Regions from separate parts of the Leclercia sp. G3L genome, predicted to be linked through region 1. Evidence: predicted binding sites of a transcription regulator. Region 1 holds the regulator's gene; the other holds the start of a gene.
The links. Region 1 encodes PurR, which represses purine synthesis genes. Its sites were predicted from a motif close to CANGCAAACGTTTGCNTG; they were not measured.
Positions count from the first base shown of each region.

Region 2: purT (formate-dependent phosphoribosylglycinamide formyltransferase) is a predicted target of PurR. The motif match lies at 3,009-3,026, and genes of this name have one in related genera.

Region 1 covers NZ_CP088265.1:3,943,161-3,950,877, forward strand. Annotated here, with positions in the region: gene sodB (superoxide dismutase [Fe]) at 1-400, shown strand, start outside; gene LRS40_RS20375 (MFS transporter) at 436-1,602, opposite strand; gene LRS40_RS20380 (YnhF family membrane protein) at 1,767-1,856, opposite strand; gene purR (HTH-type transcriptional repressor PurR) at 2,152-3,177, shown strand; gene punR (DNA-binding transcriptional activator PunR) at 3,174-4,106, opposite strand; gene punC (purine nucleoside transporter PunC) at 4,222-5,418, shown strand; gene cfa (cyclopropane fatty acyl phospholipid synthase) at 5,699-6,847, shown strand; gene LRS40_RS20405 (riboflavin synthase subunit alpha) at 6,882-7,526, opposite strand.
Region 2 covers NZ_CP088265.1:3,104,869-3,112,585, forward strand. Annotated here, with positions in the region: gene edd (phosphogluconate dehydratase) at 1-1,013, shown strand, start outside; gene LRS40_RS16290 (bifunctional 4-hydroxy-2-oxoglutarate aldolase/2-dehydro-3-deoxy-phosphogluconate aldolase) at 1,053-1,694, shown strand; gene purT (formate-dependent phosphoribosylglycinamide formyltransferase) at 1,797-2,975, opposite strand; gene yebF (protein YebF) at 3,124-3,477, shown strand; gene LRS40_RS16305 (tellurite resistance TerB family protein) at 3,565-4,215, shown strand; gene ptrB (oligopeptidase B) at 4,306-6,387, shown strand; gene exoX (exodeoxyribonuclease X) at 6,369-7,031, opposite strand; gene LRS40_RS16320 (carbon-nitrogen hydrolase family protein) at 7,056-7,715, opposite strand.

The sequences.
Region 1 (7,717 bases):
AGGCGGCGTGTTTAATAACGCCGCTCAGGTGTGGAACCATACCTTCTACTGGCACTGCCTGGCGCCCAATGCCGGCGGCGAACCGACGGGTGAACTGGCGGCAGCCATTACTGCTGCGTTCGGCAGCTTTGCGGAATTTAAAGCGAAGTTTACCGATGCGGCGGTGAAGAACTTTGGCGCAGGCTGGACCTGGCTGGTAAAAGAGGCCGACGGCAAACTGGCGATCGTCTCTACGTCTAATGCGGGAACGCCGTTAACCACCCGCGCTATTCCGCTACTGACCGTCGACGTCTGGGAACATGCGTATTACATCGATTACCGTAATGCGCGCCCGAATTACCTCGAGCATTTCTGGGCGCTGGTAAACTGGGAATTTGTGGCGAAGAACTTCGCGGCATAATAAAAACGCCGAAGGGAACTCCTTCGGCGTTATTTTTATTCGGTAGCGCAAACCGGCTCGGGTTGTTTTCGTTCCGAGGCAAAGACCAGAATAAGCCCCAGGCCTGCAATAATGGCCCCCATCACCGGAACAAAGCTGTAGCCCATCCCGCTGGAAATGACCGCCCCACCGGCCGCCGCCCCCAGCGCATTCCCGAGGTTAAAGGCACCAATATTCACCGACGACGATAACCCCGGCGCATCGCTGGCCACGCGCATGACGCGCATCTGCAAAGGCGGTACCACCGCAAAGGTCGCCATGCCCCACACCACCATCGCCACGGCCGCGCCCACTTCATTACGCGCCAGCCACGGAATAGCCAGCATGATGACGATCAGCAGGAGTAAAAAGCCTTTCAGGGTGCCGCTCACGGATTTGTCCGCCAGCTTGCCGCCCAGGTAGTTGCCAATGGAAAAACCGACGCCAATCAGCACCAGCATGGCGGTGATAAAGGCCGGAGTCGCCTGGTTGATGTCATGCAGCACCGGGGCAATGTAGGTATAGAGGGTGAACATCGCCCCGGCTCCGAGGACGGTAGTCAGCAAGGCAGACAGCACCTGCGGACGCAGCAGCACCGCCAGCTCTTTGCGCACCTCCGGTTTTTCGCCCGCCCCGCCAGCCGGCAGGGAGAAGAACAACGCAATCATCGAAACCACGCCCAGCAGCGCGGTCGCCAGGAAGGACATCCGCCAGCCAATCGCTTCGCCCATCCAGGTTGCGGCCGGCACCCCACCGATATTGGCGATGGTGAGGCCCATAAACATGGTGGCGACAGCGCTGGCCTGCTTATGCTTCGGCACCACGCTGGCGGCGACTACCGACCCGAGGCCAAAGAAGGCGCCGTGGTTCAGGCTGGTCAGAATACGCGACAGCATCAGGGTGGTGTAATCCGGCGAGAGCGCCGACAGGACGTTACCGACGGTAAAGATCGCCATCAGGAAGATCAGCGCATTGCGACGCCCGCGATGGGACAGCAACAGGGTCATCAGCGGCGCACCCACCATCACGCCGATGGCGTAGGCGCTGATCAGCATGCCCGCAGCGGGAATAGAGACATCTACCCCCCGGGCAATAACCGGTAGCAGGCCCATCGGGGAAAATTCGGTTGTGCCGATACCAAAGGCGCCAATGGCCAGGGCCAGCAGCGGAAAATTGATTCTCATACTTCAACTCCAGACACCGTGTCGTCAGGCGACACAGAACAATGAAGGCGAAAGCATGACACCAATCACAAAAAATGAGAAGTTAACAATTTGGCAAAAGATTTTTGCAGGGCGCGTAACAATCAGCGGAAGGAACGAGGGAGAGCTGACCTCTCCCGCATCAATCAGTGCAGTGCCGCCGTCAGACCGCTGGCAACAATCAGACTCAGAACAATAATGGTGGTAATCAGCGAAAACTTAAGATCGGTACTCATCAATTTTTCTCCTTTTAATCACCCTATTAAGAGTGAGCCTGCTCATTTTTACACAGTTCAGGGTAAAAATCTTGCTGGATTTAGATTGATATCGGTTTTTGCTCTTCCCCTTTTGGCCAAGATAAGACAAAATTCCACGCTAAATTTATTAGCGTACCGGCCATTGACCCCCTCCTGACGTCCTGTGTCGTTTTCCCGGCGTACCGCAATTCAAATTGCGCAATTAGGGCGAGTGAAGGCAAACGTTTACCTATTGGTTTTTCAGGAGCTTAGATATGGTCTGGAGTGACATCTGATGGCAACAATTAAAGACGTGGCGAAACGCGCAAACGTTTCCACTACAACCGTATCACATGTTATTAACAAAACCCGCTTTGTTGCGGAAGAGACCCGCAACAACGTCTGGGCGGCCATTAAAGAGCTGCACTACTCTCCCAGCGCCGTGGCCCGCAGTCTGAAGGTGAATCACACCAAATCGATCGGCCTGCTGGCGACCAGCAGCGAAGCGCCCTATTTCGCAGAAATTATTGAAGCAGTAGAGAAGAACTGCTTCCAGAAAGGCTACACCCTGATCCTCGGCAACGCCTGGAACAGCCTCGAAAAACAGCGGGCCTATCTGTCGATGATGGCGCAGAAGCGCGTCGACGGTCTGCTGGTGATGTGTTCCGAATACCCGGAATCCCTGCTCACCATGCTGGAAGAGTACCGCAATATTCCAATGGTAGTGATGGACTGGGGCGAAGCGAAGGCCGACTTTACCGACTCGGTAATCGATAACGCCTTCGAAGGCGGCTACATGGCCGGTCGTTATCTGATTGAACGCGGCCACCGTGAAATCGGCGTGATCCCCGGAGCGCTGGAGCGCAACACCGGGGCCGGGCGTCTGGCGGGCTTTATGAAAGCGATGGAAGAGGCGTTAATCACGGTGCCGGAAAACTGGATCGTGCAGGGCGACTTTGAGCCGGAGTCCGGCTACCGCGCCATGCAGCAGATCCTCTCCCAGAGCCCGCGTCCGACCGCCATCTTCTGCGGCGGGGATATTATGGCAATGGGTGCACTCTGTGCCGCCGATGAGATGGGCCTGCGCGTCCCGCAGGACGTTTCGCTGATCGGGTATGATAACGTGCGCAACGCCCGCTTCTTTACCCCGGCGCTGACCACCATTCACCAGCCGAAAGATTCGCTGGGTGAGACCGCCTTCAACATGCTGCTGGACCGCATCGTCAACAAGCGTGAAGAGTCCCAGTCCATTGAGGTGCATCCGCGCCTGATTGAACGCCGTTCCGTCGCGGACGGACCGTTCCGCGACTACCGCCGTTAATCCTCTCCGGGAGTCAGTACCTCTGGCTCCCGCAGCCACTCCCGGTTCATCGTTTCACTGTCTCCCAGATAATCCAGCAGCCAGGCCAGGGCCGGTGACATATCGTTTTGTTGCCAGGTCAGGCAGCACGCCGCATCCGGGAAGGGATTTTCCAGCGACAGCGCCACCCATTTGCCGCTGTCGATCCACGGACGGGCAAAGTGCACCGGCACCATCCCCACGCACAGCCCGGCCGAGAGGCAGGTGGCTGACGATTCCCAGTCCGGGGTGACGATCCGCCGCTGGTTATCCAGCAGCCAGGTGATGCGTTTCGGCAGCGAGCGGGAAGTGTCTTCGCGCACCAGCGAGGGCCAGTTGCGCAGGGTATCATCGCTGAGCGGCCCTTCCATGGCGGCCAGCGGATGATGGCTGGCGACCACGCAGATCCAGCTCAGCGTACCCATATCGCGAAACGCATAGCGCCCCCCGACCGGGATCGCCTGGGTGGCGCCGATCGCCATTTCCACCCTGCCGTCCGCCAGCGCGTCCCAGACGCCGTTAAAGACCTCCTGGGACACCCGCAGCTCGACGTCCGAAAAGTGGCGGTAAAAATCGACAATCATCTGTCGGGTACGCTCGGGGCGGACGATATTGTCCACCGCAATGGAGATATGTCCGCGCCAGCCGTTGGCAATCTGCTGGCACTGTTCGCGGGTGATCTGCATTTTTTTGATAACAGACCGTCCCTCTTTCAGAAACCACATCCCGGCAGGGGTAAGCTCCACGTCACGGTGACGCCGCTCAAACAGCGGCACCGCCAGCCACTCTTCCAGTTGACGCACGGTGTAGCTGATGGCGGACGGAACGCGATGCAACTCCTGCGCGGCTCCGCTGAAGCTGCCGTTACGGGCGACGGCATCCACCACTTCAAGAGAATATTCTGACCACATTTTCTGCCTGCAAAATTTTTGAATGCAACCGCCAAATATTAGCGTTTCACAAGCGGGTTTGCACTCCCTACACTCAGCGGCTACCCAAACCTGCGCCCAAACGGAGAATAGAACAATGACACCCGGGAAAGGATTTTTAGTCTGGCTCGGCGGCTTAAGCGTGCTGGGCTTCCTCGCCACCGATATGTACCTGCCTGCCTTCTCGATCATGCAGGAGGATCTGCAAACCCCGGCGGCGGCCATCAGCGCCAGCCTGAGCCTGTTCCTGGCGGGCTTTGCCTTTGCCCAGCTGCTGTGGGGACCGATGTCCGACCGCTTCGGCCGTAAGCCGGTACTGCTGGCAGGGTTAGCCATTTTCGCCCTCGGCTGCCTCGGTATGCTGTGGGTCCGGGATGCCACCTGGCTGCTGGTGCTGCGCTTTATCCAGGCGGTGGGGGTTTGTGCCGCAGCGGTCACGTGGCAGGCGCTGGTAACCGACTACTATCCGGCTTCGCGCACTAACCGTATTTTTGCCACCATCATGCCGCTGGTCGGACTCTCTCCGGCGCTGGCGCCGCTGCTCGGCAGTTGGATCCTTGCCCACTTCAGCTGGCAGGCGATTTTTGCAGTGCTGTTTGTTATCACCCTGGTGCTGATGATCCCGGCTTTCAGCCTGAAGCCAGCGGCAGTGAAAAATGAACAACCTAAACAACGCGTCACCTTTTTATCGCTGTTACGTTCGCGCACCTACCGCGGCAATGTGCTGATTTACGCCGCCTGCTCTGCGAGCTTCTTCGCCTGGCTGACCGGCTCGCCGTTTATCCTCAGCGATATGGGTTACAGCCCGGCGGCGATCGGCCTGAGCTACGTGCCGCAGACCATCGCCTTCCTGATTGGTGGCTATGGCTGCCGTGCCGCGCTGCAGAAATGGCAGGGTCACCAGATGCTGCCGTGGCTGCTGGGCCTGTTTGCCCTCAGCGTGATCGCCACCTGGGCCGTTGGGTTTATCCCTGGCGTGGGCCTGGTTGAGCTGCTGATCCCCTTCTGCCTGATGGCGGTGGCAAACGGCGCGATCTACCCGATTGTGGTGGCGCAGGCCCTGCGTCCCTTCCCGCAGGCGACCGGCAGCGCTGCCGCCCTGCAGAACACCCTTCAACTGGGCCTTTGCTTCCTGGCGAGCCTGATGGTGTCGTGGCTGATTGCCACCCCGCTGCTGACCACCACCAGCGTGATGGTAGCAACCGTGGTGCTGGCGGCGCTTGGCTATCGGATGCAGTACGTGCGCGCAGAACAGCAGGATGACAGGCTGCAGGCCGGGTCTTCACAGGCATAACGGGCGAGTTGATTAGCATGCTAACAATATCCTGTTGAATCACTACCCTATCAGTCCTATACTGACTGAAGCGTTCTGATAAATACTAAAAATATTAAGTGTTAACGGGAGCCGGAGTGCTCCCGTTTTACCATGGATGGCCTTTCGGCAAGGGTCCTCTCCCTTCCTCTGTTCTACGTCGGATATTAGCCTCACGGGTCACGCCGTGAAATTTCTCACTCTCCATAAAGAGCGTCTACGCTATTTATGGATTCTGATCACATCAGGTGATGGAGAAGCTATGAGTTCATCGTGTATAGAAGAAGTCAGCATCCGGAATGATGACTGGTTCCGGATAGTCAATGAATTGCTGAGCCGCGCGGGTATCACCATCAACGGCCCGGCATCCTCCGATCTACAAATTAAACACCCCGATTTTTTTAAACGCGTCCTGAAGCAGGGCTCGCTGGGTCTTGGCGAGAGCTATATGGACGGCTGGTGGGAGTGTGAGCGGCTGGATATCTTTTTCAATAACGTCCTGCGGGCGGGCCTGGAAACACAGCTGCCCAGCCACCTCAAGGATACGCTGCGGATCGCCACTGCCCGCCTCTTCAACCTGCAGAGTAAAAAGCGTGCCTGGATCGTTGGTAAAGAGCATTACGATCTCGGCAATGACCTGTTCAGCCGCATGCTCGACCCCACCATGCAATACTCCTGCGGTTACTGGAAAGAGGCGACCACCCTCGAACAGGCCCAGCAGGATAAATTACGTCTTATCTGCGAAAAACTGCAGCTGAAACCCGGCATGCGGGTGCTCGACATTGGCTGTGGCTGGGGCGGGCTGGCGCATTTTATGGCGCATCACTATGGCGTCAGCGTGGTGGGTGTGACCATCTCTGCTGAACAGCAAAAAATGGCTCAGGCGCGCTGCGAGGGGCTTGATGTCACCATCCTGTTGCAGGATTACCGCGACCTGCGCGATCAGTTCGATCGCATCGTCTCCGTGGGGATGTTCGAACATGTCGGGCCGAAGAACTACCGCACCTATTTTGAGGTGGTGGATCGTAACCTGAAGCCGGATGGTCTGTTTCTGCTGCACACCATAGGTTCACAAAAAACCGACCATCGCGTCGACCCGTGGATCGATAAATACATCTTTCCGAATGGCTGTTTACCTTCAGTTCGCCAGATTGCAAATGCCAGCGAACCCCATTTTGTAATGGAAGACTGGCATAATTTCGGCGCTGATTACGATACCACCCTGATGGCATGGCATGAACGTTTTCTCGCCGCCTGGCCGGAGATCGCAGACAACTATTCCGAACGATTTAAACGGATGTTCAGCTATTACCTGAATGCCTGTGCCGGAGCGTTTCGCGCCCGCGATATTCACCTGTGGCAGGTGGTGTTCAGCCGCGGCGTGGAGCACGGCCTGCGGGTGGCGCGCTAAAAAAAACACCCCGGCATGCCGGGGTGTTTTTTTATCACGCGTCGTTAAGCGTCTGTTGGATGGCTGCTGCCTCTTTGGCTGCCAGCACGCGCTCTACGGTATCGACCACCGCCTGGGTTTGCGGATCGATTTCAATATTGACCCGATGGCCCAGCTTTTTATTGCCGAGTGTCGTGCGCTGCAGCGTCTCCGGTATCAGGTGAACGCAGAAACGGGTTGGCGTCACTTCACCCACCGTCAGGCTGATGCCGTCCACGCCAATAAATCCTTTATAGAGGATGTATTTCATTAACGACGGATCCTGAACTTTAAACCAGATCTGGCGGTTATTTTCTGAGGTCAGGATTTTAGAAATTTCAGCCGTGGTCATAATATGGCCCGACATTAAATGCCCGCCGATTTCGTCGCTGAATTTTGCCGCGCGTTCCACGTTAACAATATCACCCTCGGCCAGGTCGCCAAGGTTGGTGATACGCAGCGTTTCCTTCATTAAATCGAAACTGATCAGGTTACCGTTAATTTCGGTGACCGTCAGACAACAACCGTTGTGCGCAACCGATGCCCCGGTCTCCAGCCCATCGAGCATCTCATCCGGCAGGGCGACAACATGGGTTCGGAAGTTGGGTTTTTCATCAATGGACACCAGTTTCGCGGTGCCCTGCACAATACCAGTAAACATGCTTACGACTCCTGTTTGTTCCTTCGGTGATGACACCGTTTTATCGCACCACAATAACAGTTGAAAATAGAGGTTGCCAGTACCCCACCTTTTCTGGCGATTTTTTCACTAGATAATTAGCCTATCCCCGCTACAATAGCTGGAATTCCCCGCATCTTCTTCTTGCTGTTTTTTCGCAGCGGCTTTTTCTC
Region 2 (7,717 bases), 840 kb from region 1:
GCCTGACCGGTAACGGCAACGAGTGGATGCCGCTCGGTAAAATGGTTGATGAAAAAGTGGTGGTCAACGGTATCGTGGCTCTGCTGGCGACCGGCGGCTCCACCAACCACACCATGCACATGGTGGCGATGGCCCGTGCTGCGGGCATTCTCATCAACTGGGACGATTTCTCCGATCTGTCTGAAGCGGTGCCGCTGATGACCCGTCTCTACCCGAACGGCCCGGCAGACATTAACCACTTCCAGGCGGCGGGCGGCGTACCGGTGCTGATGCGCGAGCTGATGAAGGGCGGTCTGCTGCATGAAGACGTCAACACGGTGGCCGGTTTTGGCCTGCAGCGTTACACCCTGGAGCCGTGGCTGAACGATGGCGAGCTGGACTGGCGTGAAGGGGCTCAGGCTTCGCTGGATGAGAGCGTGATCGCCACCTTCGACAAGCCATTCTCTCACCACGGCGGCACCAAAGTGCTGAACGGCAACCTGGGTCGGGCGGTAATGAAGACCTCTGCGGTGCCGGTGGAAAACCAGGTTATTGAGGCCCCGGCGATTGTGTTCGAGAGTCAGCATGACGTGCTGCCGGCATTTGAAGCCGGTCTGCTGGACAAAGATTGCGTGGTTGTGGTCCGTCATCAGGGACCAAAAGCGAACGGCATGCCAGAATTACATAAACTAATGCCGCCACTTGGTGTATTATTGGACCGCTGTTTCAAAATTGCGTTAGTAACCGATGGACGCCTCTCCGGCGCATCAGGTAAAGTGCCTTCTGCCATCCATGTCACCCCGGAAGCTTACGACGGTGGATTGCTGGCAAAAGTGTACGATGGCGACATCATCCGCGTTAACGGTCAGACCGGCGAGTTGACCTTACTGGTGGATGAGGCGGTACTTGCCGCACGTAAGCCACATATTCCTGACCTGAGCGCATCGCGCGTGGGCACGGGGCGCGAAATGTTCAGTGCGCTGCGCGAGAACCTCTCGGGCGCAGAGCAGGGCGCGACCTGTATTACGTTTTAAGACGACAAGAATTATCGATCTGGCGAGAGAAAAACTCTGATGAAAAACTGGAATACAAGTGCAGAAGCAATCCTGAAAACTGGCCCGGTAGTGCCGGTGATCGTGGTTAACAAGCTGGAACACGCTGTGCCGATGGCGAAAGCGCTGGTTGCCGGTGGCGTTCGCGTCCTGGAAGTGACCCTGCGTACCGCCTGTGCAATGGATGCGATTCGCGCCATCGCCAAAGAAGTGCCGGAAGCCATCATCGGCGCAGGTACCGTACTGAACCCTCAGCAGCTGGCTGAAGTCACCGAAGCCGGTGCGCAGTTCGCCATCAGCCCGGGTCTGACCGAGCCGCTGCTGAAAGCGGCAACCGAAGGCTCCATTCCACTGATCCCGGGTATCAGCACCGTATCTGAGCTGATGCTGGGTCTGGACTACGGCCTGAAAGAGTTCAAATTCTTCCCGGCGGAAGCCAACGGCGGCACCAAAGCGCTGCAGGCTATCGCAGGTCCGTTCGCCAACGTGCGTTTCTGCCCGACTGGCGGCATCTCCCCGGCGAACTACCGTGACTATCTGGCGCTGAAAAGCGTGCTGTGCATCGGTGGCTCCTGGCTGGTTCCAGCGGATGCGCTGGAAGCGGGCGACTGGGATCGCATCACTAAGCTGGCGCGCGAAGCGGTTGAAGGCGCGCAGCAGTAAGCTTTAGGTATTGTGCGCGTTTTTTGCCGGGAGGCGCTGCGCTTACCCGGCCTACGATAAACGTCAAATGTCTAAAAAAAACGGGCCTAGTGGCCCGTTTTTTTATCCTGCTACCTGCACGCTGGCGGCGGCCTGTTTCGCCCGCTCTATTGCGGTTTCCACATCTTCGCCCGTTGCCAGCGCCACGCCTAAGCGACGCGAACCTTCGATTTCTGGCTTACCGAACAGACGCAGCTGCAGGCCCGCGCCCACTGCCGCATCAACGTTATCAAAGGTGACGTTCTGGCTGGTCAGCTGGGGCAGGATCACCGCCGATGCCGCGGGACCATACTGACGCACGCCACCTACCGGCAGGCCGAGGAAGGCACGGACGTGCAGGGCAAACTCGGAGAGGTCCTGCGAGATCAGGGTCACCATGCCGGTATCGTGCGGACGTGGGGAGACTTCGCTGAAAATTACCTCGTCGCCACAGACGAACAGCTCGACGCCAAACAGCCCGTGGCCGCCCAGGGCCAGCACCACTTTGCGGGAGATCTCCTCGGCGCGCGCCCGGGCCAGCGGGCTCATCCGCTGCGGCTGCCAGGATTCACGGTAGTCGCCATCTTCCTGACGATGGCCAATCGGATCGCAGAAGTGCACCCCATCGACGGCGCTGACGGTCAGGAGGGTAATCTCAAAATCAAACTGCACCACCCCCTCAACGATGACCCGGCCGGCACCGGCGCGGCCCCCCTGTTGGGCGTAATCCCAGGCCTGATCCAGCTGGTCGGCGCTGCGCACAAAGCTCTGTCCTTTGCCGGAGGAGCTCATCACCGGCTTAATGATGCACGGGTAGCCAATGTCGTTCACCGCCTGCAGAAAATCGCTCTTGCTATCGGCAAAACGGTAGCGGGAGGTAGGCAAAGCCAGCTCTTCCGCGGCCAGGCGGCGAATACCTTCCCGGTTCATGGTCAGCTTCGCGGCGCGGGCACAGGGCACCACGTGCTGGCCTTCGGCTTCCAGCGCCAGCAGGGTATCGGTGGCGATGGCTTCGATTTCCGGCACCACGAAGTGCGGTTTTTCTGCGGCAATCACCGCGCGCAGGGCGTCGCCATCGAGCATATTAATGACGTGCGAGCGATGGGCAACGTGCATGGCCGGGGCATCGGCATAGCGATCGACGGCGATCACTTCAATCCCTAAGCGCTGGCACTCGATGGCCACTTCTTTGCCCAGTTCACCGGATCCGAGCAACATTACGCGCGTCGCTGCCGGGCGCAGCGCAGTTCCTAAACGAGTCATAATCATCCCCCTGAAAAAGTTGCGCGCAGTATAAACGAAAACGTTTGCGTCTGTCTTGTTTCGCGAAAATCCGCCGTGCCGACAGGCGGTTATTTGCATCGTCATATTTTTCGACCATGCTTTTGGGGAGCCAATACAGGAGATCGTGATGAACAAAACAGGGGTCGTGATGGCGCTGGCGCTGCTGGGTGCCAGCCTGACGGCGCAGGCCGCCGATGAGAAAACCGTGAAGTTTCCGACCTGTGAAGGTCAGGATGCCGAGGGGATTGCCGCCAGCGTGAAGCGGGACTATCTGCAAAACCGCATCGTGCGCTGGGCGGACGATCAAAAGACGCTGGGGATGGCCGACCCGGTAGCGTGGATCAACCCGAAGGAGGTGAAGGGTGAAAAAGATCGCTGGACCGTGCCGCTGACGGTGCGGGGCAAAAACACCGATATCCATTATCAGGTGAAGGTGGACTGTAACGCGGGCAGCGCGCAGTACCTGTCAGCGAAAAAGTGAATTTTCGCTTCTTTTGTCGCCGCAGACATTTCCTGACATCCCCTCGCTTAGGCTGTGAGATTCATGCACCGTTAAGTGAGGGAAATCATGTCAAACTGGTTGAATCAATTACAGTCGCTGCTGGGGCAGAAAGCGGGGTCATCCTCGGGAGAAGGGCTGAGCAAAATGCTGGCGCCAGGGGCGCTTGGCGGCCTTGCCGGACTGCTGGTGGCGAATAAATCTTCGCGTAAGCTGCTGGCGAAATACGGCACCGGTGCCCTGCTGGCGGGCGGCGGGGCCATTGCCGGCACCGTGCTATGGAATAAGTACAAGGACAAGGTGCGTTCTGCCCATCAGGATGAACCGCAGTTTGGTCAGCAGGCCTCTGCACTGGATGTGCGCAGCGAAAGGCTGATCCTGGCCCTGGTCTTTGCGGCGAAGAGCGACGGGCACATTGACGATCGAGAGCGCGCCGCCATTGAGCAGCAGCTGCGGGAAGCGGGCGTGGAGGAGCAGGGCAGGGCGCTGGTGGCCCAGGCCATCGAGCAGCCGCTGGATCCGCAACGACTGGCGCAGGGGATAAAAAATGAAGAGGAAGCGTTGGAGCTCTATTTCCTGAGCTGCGCGGCGATCGATATCGATCACTTTATGGAACGCAGCTATCTCAATGCGCTGGGCGATGCGCTGAAAATCCCGACCGAGGTCCGGGAAGGCATTGAGCAGGATATTCGTCAGCAAAAACAGGCGCTCCCCGGCTAACTTTTTACCCCCGGGTATCCCGTTTCGCTTGCATCGTGCGCATGTTTTGCCAACCTTATAGGGTGTTAAACGTAAAAGAATCATACTGACATGCCACCTAAAGCCCAACGCATACCGCACGCTCTCACCGCGCACGGTGACACGCGTATCGACAACTATTACTGGTTGCGCGACGATACCCGCTCACAGGCGGAGGTGCTGGATTACCTCCACGATGAAAATGACTATGGCCGCAGGGTCATGTCGACGCAGCAGGCGCTGCAGGACCGTCTGCTTAACGAAATGGTAGAGCGCGTTCCGCAGCGTGACGTCTCGGCGCCCTGGAGTCGCAACGGCTATCGATACCGACACGTCTATGAGCCCGGTAACGAATACGCCATCTATCAGCGGCAGTCGGTGCTCTGCGCCGAGTGGGAGGAGTGGGAAACGCTGCTGGATGCCAACCAGCGGGCGTCGCACAGCGAGTTTTATACCCTGGGCGGCATGGCGGTGTCGCCGGATAACGCCATTATGGCCCTGACCGAAGACTACCTCTCCCGACGGCAGTACGGCTTACGGTTCCGCAATCTGGAGTCCGGGAACTGGTATCCCGAGATGCTCGACAACGTCTCCCCCGATTTTATCTGGGCCAACGACTCGGAGACCGTCTATTACATCAAAAAGCATGCCACCACGCTGCACCCTTTTCAGGTCTGGCGGCATACGGTAGGCACCGCGTCCACCAGCGACGAGCTGGTTTATGAGGAGAAAGACGAAACCTTTTACGTCAGCCTGCACAAGACCACGTCGAAACACTACGTGATTATCTTCCTCGCCAGCGCCACCACTACCGAGGTGCTGCTGCTGGATGCCGAACTGCCGGACGCCCAGCCGCTGTGCTTTATGCCGCGCCGCAAGGATCACGAGTACAGTCTCGACCACTTCCAGCACACCTTCTATCTGCGCTCCAACCGGGAGGGCAAAAACTTTGGCCTTTACAAAACCAAAGTGCGCGACGAACGCAAATGGGAAGTGCTGATCCCGCCGCGCGAGCAGGTGATGCTTGAAGGCTTTACCCTCTTTACCGACTGGCTGGTGGTGGAAGAGCGCCAGCGCGGGCTGACCAGCCTGCGGCAGATAAACCGCAAAACCCGGGAGGTGATCGGTATCGCCTTCGACGATCCCGCCTACGTAACCTGGATTGGCTATAACCCGGAGCCGGAAACGTCGCGCCTGCGCTACGGTTACTCCTCCATGACCACTCCCGATACCCTGTTCGAGCTGGATATGGACACCGGGCAGCGCAAGGTGCTGAAGCAGGCCGAGGTCAAAGGCTTTAATGCTGAACTCTACCGCAGCGAGCACGTCTGGATTGTAGCTCGCGACGGCACCGAAGTGCCGGTTTCGCTGGTCTACCATAAGCACCATTTCCGCAAGGGCAAAAACCCGATCCTCATCTACGGCTACGGTTCTTATGGTTCCAGCATCGACGCCGATTTCAGCAGCAGCCGCTTAAGCCTGCTCGACCGGGGCTTCGTCTTTGCTATCGCCCATATTCGCGGCGGCGGCGAGCTGGGGCAGAAGTGGTATGAGGACGGCAAATTCCTGAAAAAGAAAAACACCTTCAACGACTATCTCGATGTCTGCGATGGGCTGCTGGAGCTGGGGTATGGCGACAGGAAACAGTGCTTCGCGATGGGGGGCAGCGCGGGCGGCATGCTGATGGGTACCGTGATCAACGAACGCCCGGGGCTGTTTAAAGGCGTGGTGGCGCAGGTGCCCTTTGTCGATGTGCTGACCACCATGCTCGACGAGTCCATCCCGTTGACCATTGGAGAGTATGAGGAGTGGGGCAACCCGCAGGATCCGACCTACTACCGCTACATGAAAGCCTACAGCCCTTATGACAATGTGGAGGCGAAGGCCTATCCGCACATGCTGGTCACCACCGGCCTGCATGACTCCCAGGTGCAGTACTGGGAGCCCGCGAAGTGGGTGGCGAAACTGCGTGAGATGAAGACCGACGATAATTTATTGCTGCTCTGTACCGACATGGATGCCGGACACGGCGGGAAATCCGGGCGCTTTAAATCCTATGAAGGGGTGGCGCTGGAGTATGCGTTTATCGTCGGCCTGGCGCAGGAGACACTGACCGCCCGGTCTGGAGAGGCGGATCAGGATCCGCCCAGATAGTGCTTCAGGGTGAGGCGCAGCTCGGGGCTCATTCTGTCGAGGTTGTTATACAGCCAGCGCAGATAGCCCGGATCTTTGTCTGCCACCTCCGCTACCGCTTTCCCGCGATATTTACCGAAGGTAAAGGTGGTCAACAGCGCCGGCCGTCCGGTGATGTCGGCCATCTCATCCGGGGTCCAGCCGGTGGTGTTCATGATATCAATCAGCAACGCGGCGGTAATATAGCAGTCGTACAGGGCGCGGTGATGATGCAGCCCTTCCGGCGTCCTGACGCTGAGTTTGCGCGACTTATAGAGCGCCATATTGCTGTATTTGATCCCCGGCCATACGCGCCGGGCCAGCTTCATGGTACAGATCCATTCTCCCGGCATCTCGGGCAGAACGCGGCGATCGAAGCTGGCGTTATGCGCCACATACCACTGGCTGCCGTGATAGTGCGGGATCACCTCTTCAATCCAGGGTTTGTCGGCCACCATCGCCTCGGTGATGCGGTGAATCGCCATCGCCTGCGGGCTGATGGGGCGATCCGGACGCACCAGATGGCTGCATGGGTTAACGATCTGCCCGTTCACAACATCGACAGACGCCACTTCCACAATCCCTCCCTGCAGATCGCAGGTTTCGGTGTCGATGACACGTAGCATGGCTCTCTCCTGGCCGTAAAAGGTTTAGCGTAATGGAATGATCTCACCTTGCCAACTCTGCTCTACATAGCGACCCGTTAATAACAGCTCGCCGGGATCGGCGCGAAGGATTAACTGCCCGCGCGCATCCCACAGGGCGCTACCGCCGTCGTGATTGGCCACCAGCACCGCAATCCCGTAGCGATGGGCAAAACGCTGCCACTGTGCAAAGGAGGCGGGCCTTTCAGCTTCACTCACCGCCATGCCGCGGGTAAACAGCGTGGCGTTGGGGGTGATATTGGGCGGCTCGGCGTGAGCATCGACTAGAGACAGGCCGCTGCTGTGTCGACTCTCCAGACAGGCACCTGCGCCATGCGGGTAGAGAATGGCCTGGGGCCGTTCCGGGCTAAACCACGCCAGCCCACGCTGACGCTGGCCGTTATCGTCCACCGTGATCCCGGCAATAACCGAGAGGTTACACGCCTGAACGGCCTCATGCAGCGGCGCGAGCTGCTGGCGAGCAGGTGGGGCAGGGAGTTGGCTGTCTGGTAAGACCGGGCCGGTTAACGAGAGTTCCGGAAAGAGCAGCAAATTGCACTGCTGGCGTGCGGCGGCGGTGATAAAACGCAGATGGTGTGATACGTGGTCGTCCACGCAGTGATGGGTCGGCTGGTACTGAGCAGCCGCAATAGTCCAGTGAGACATCG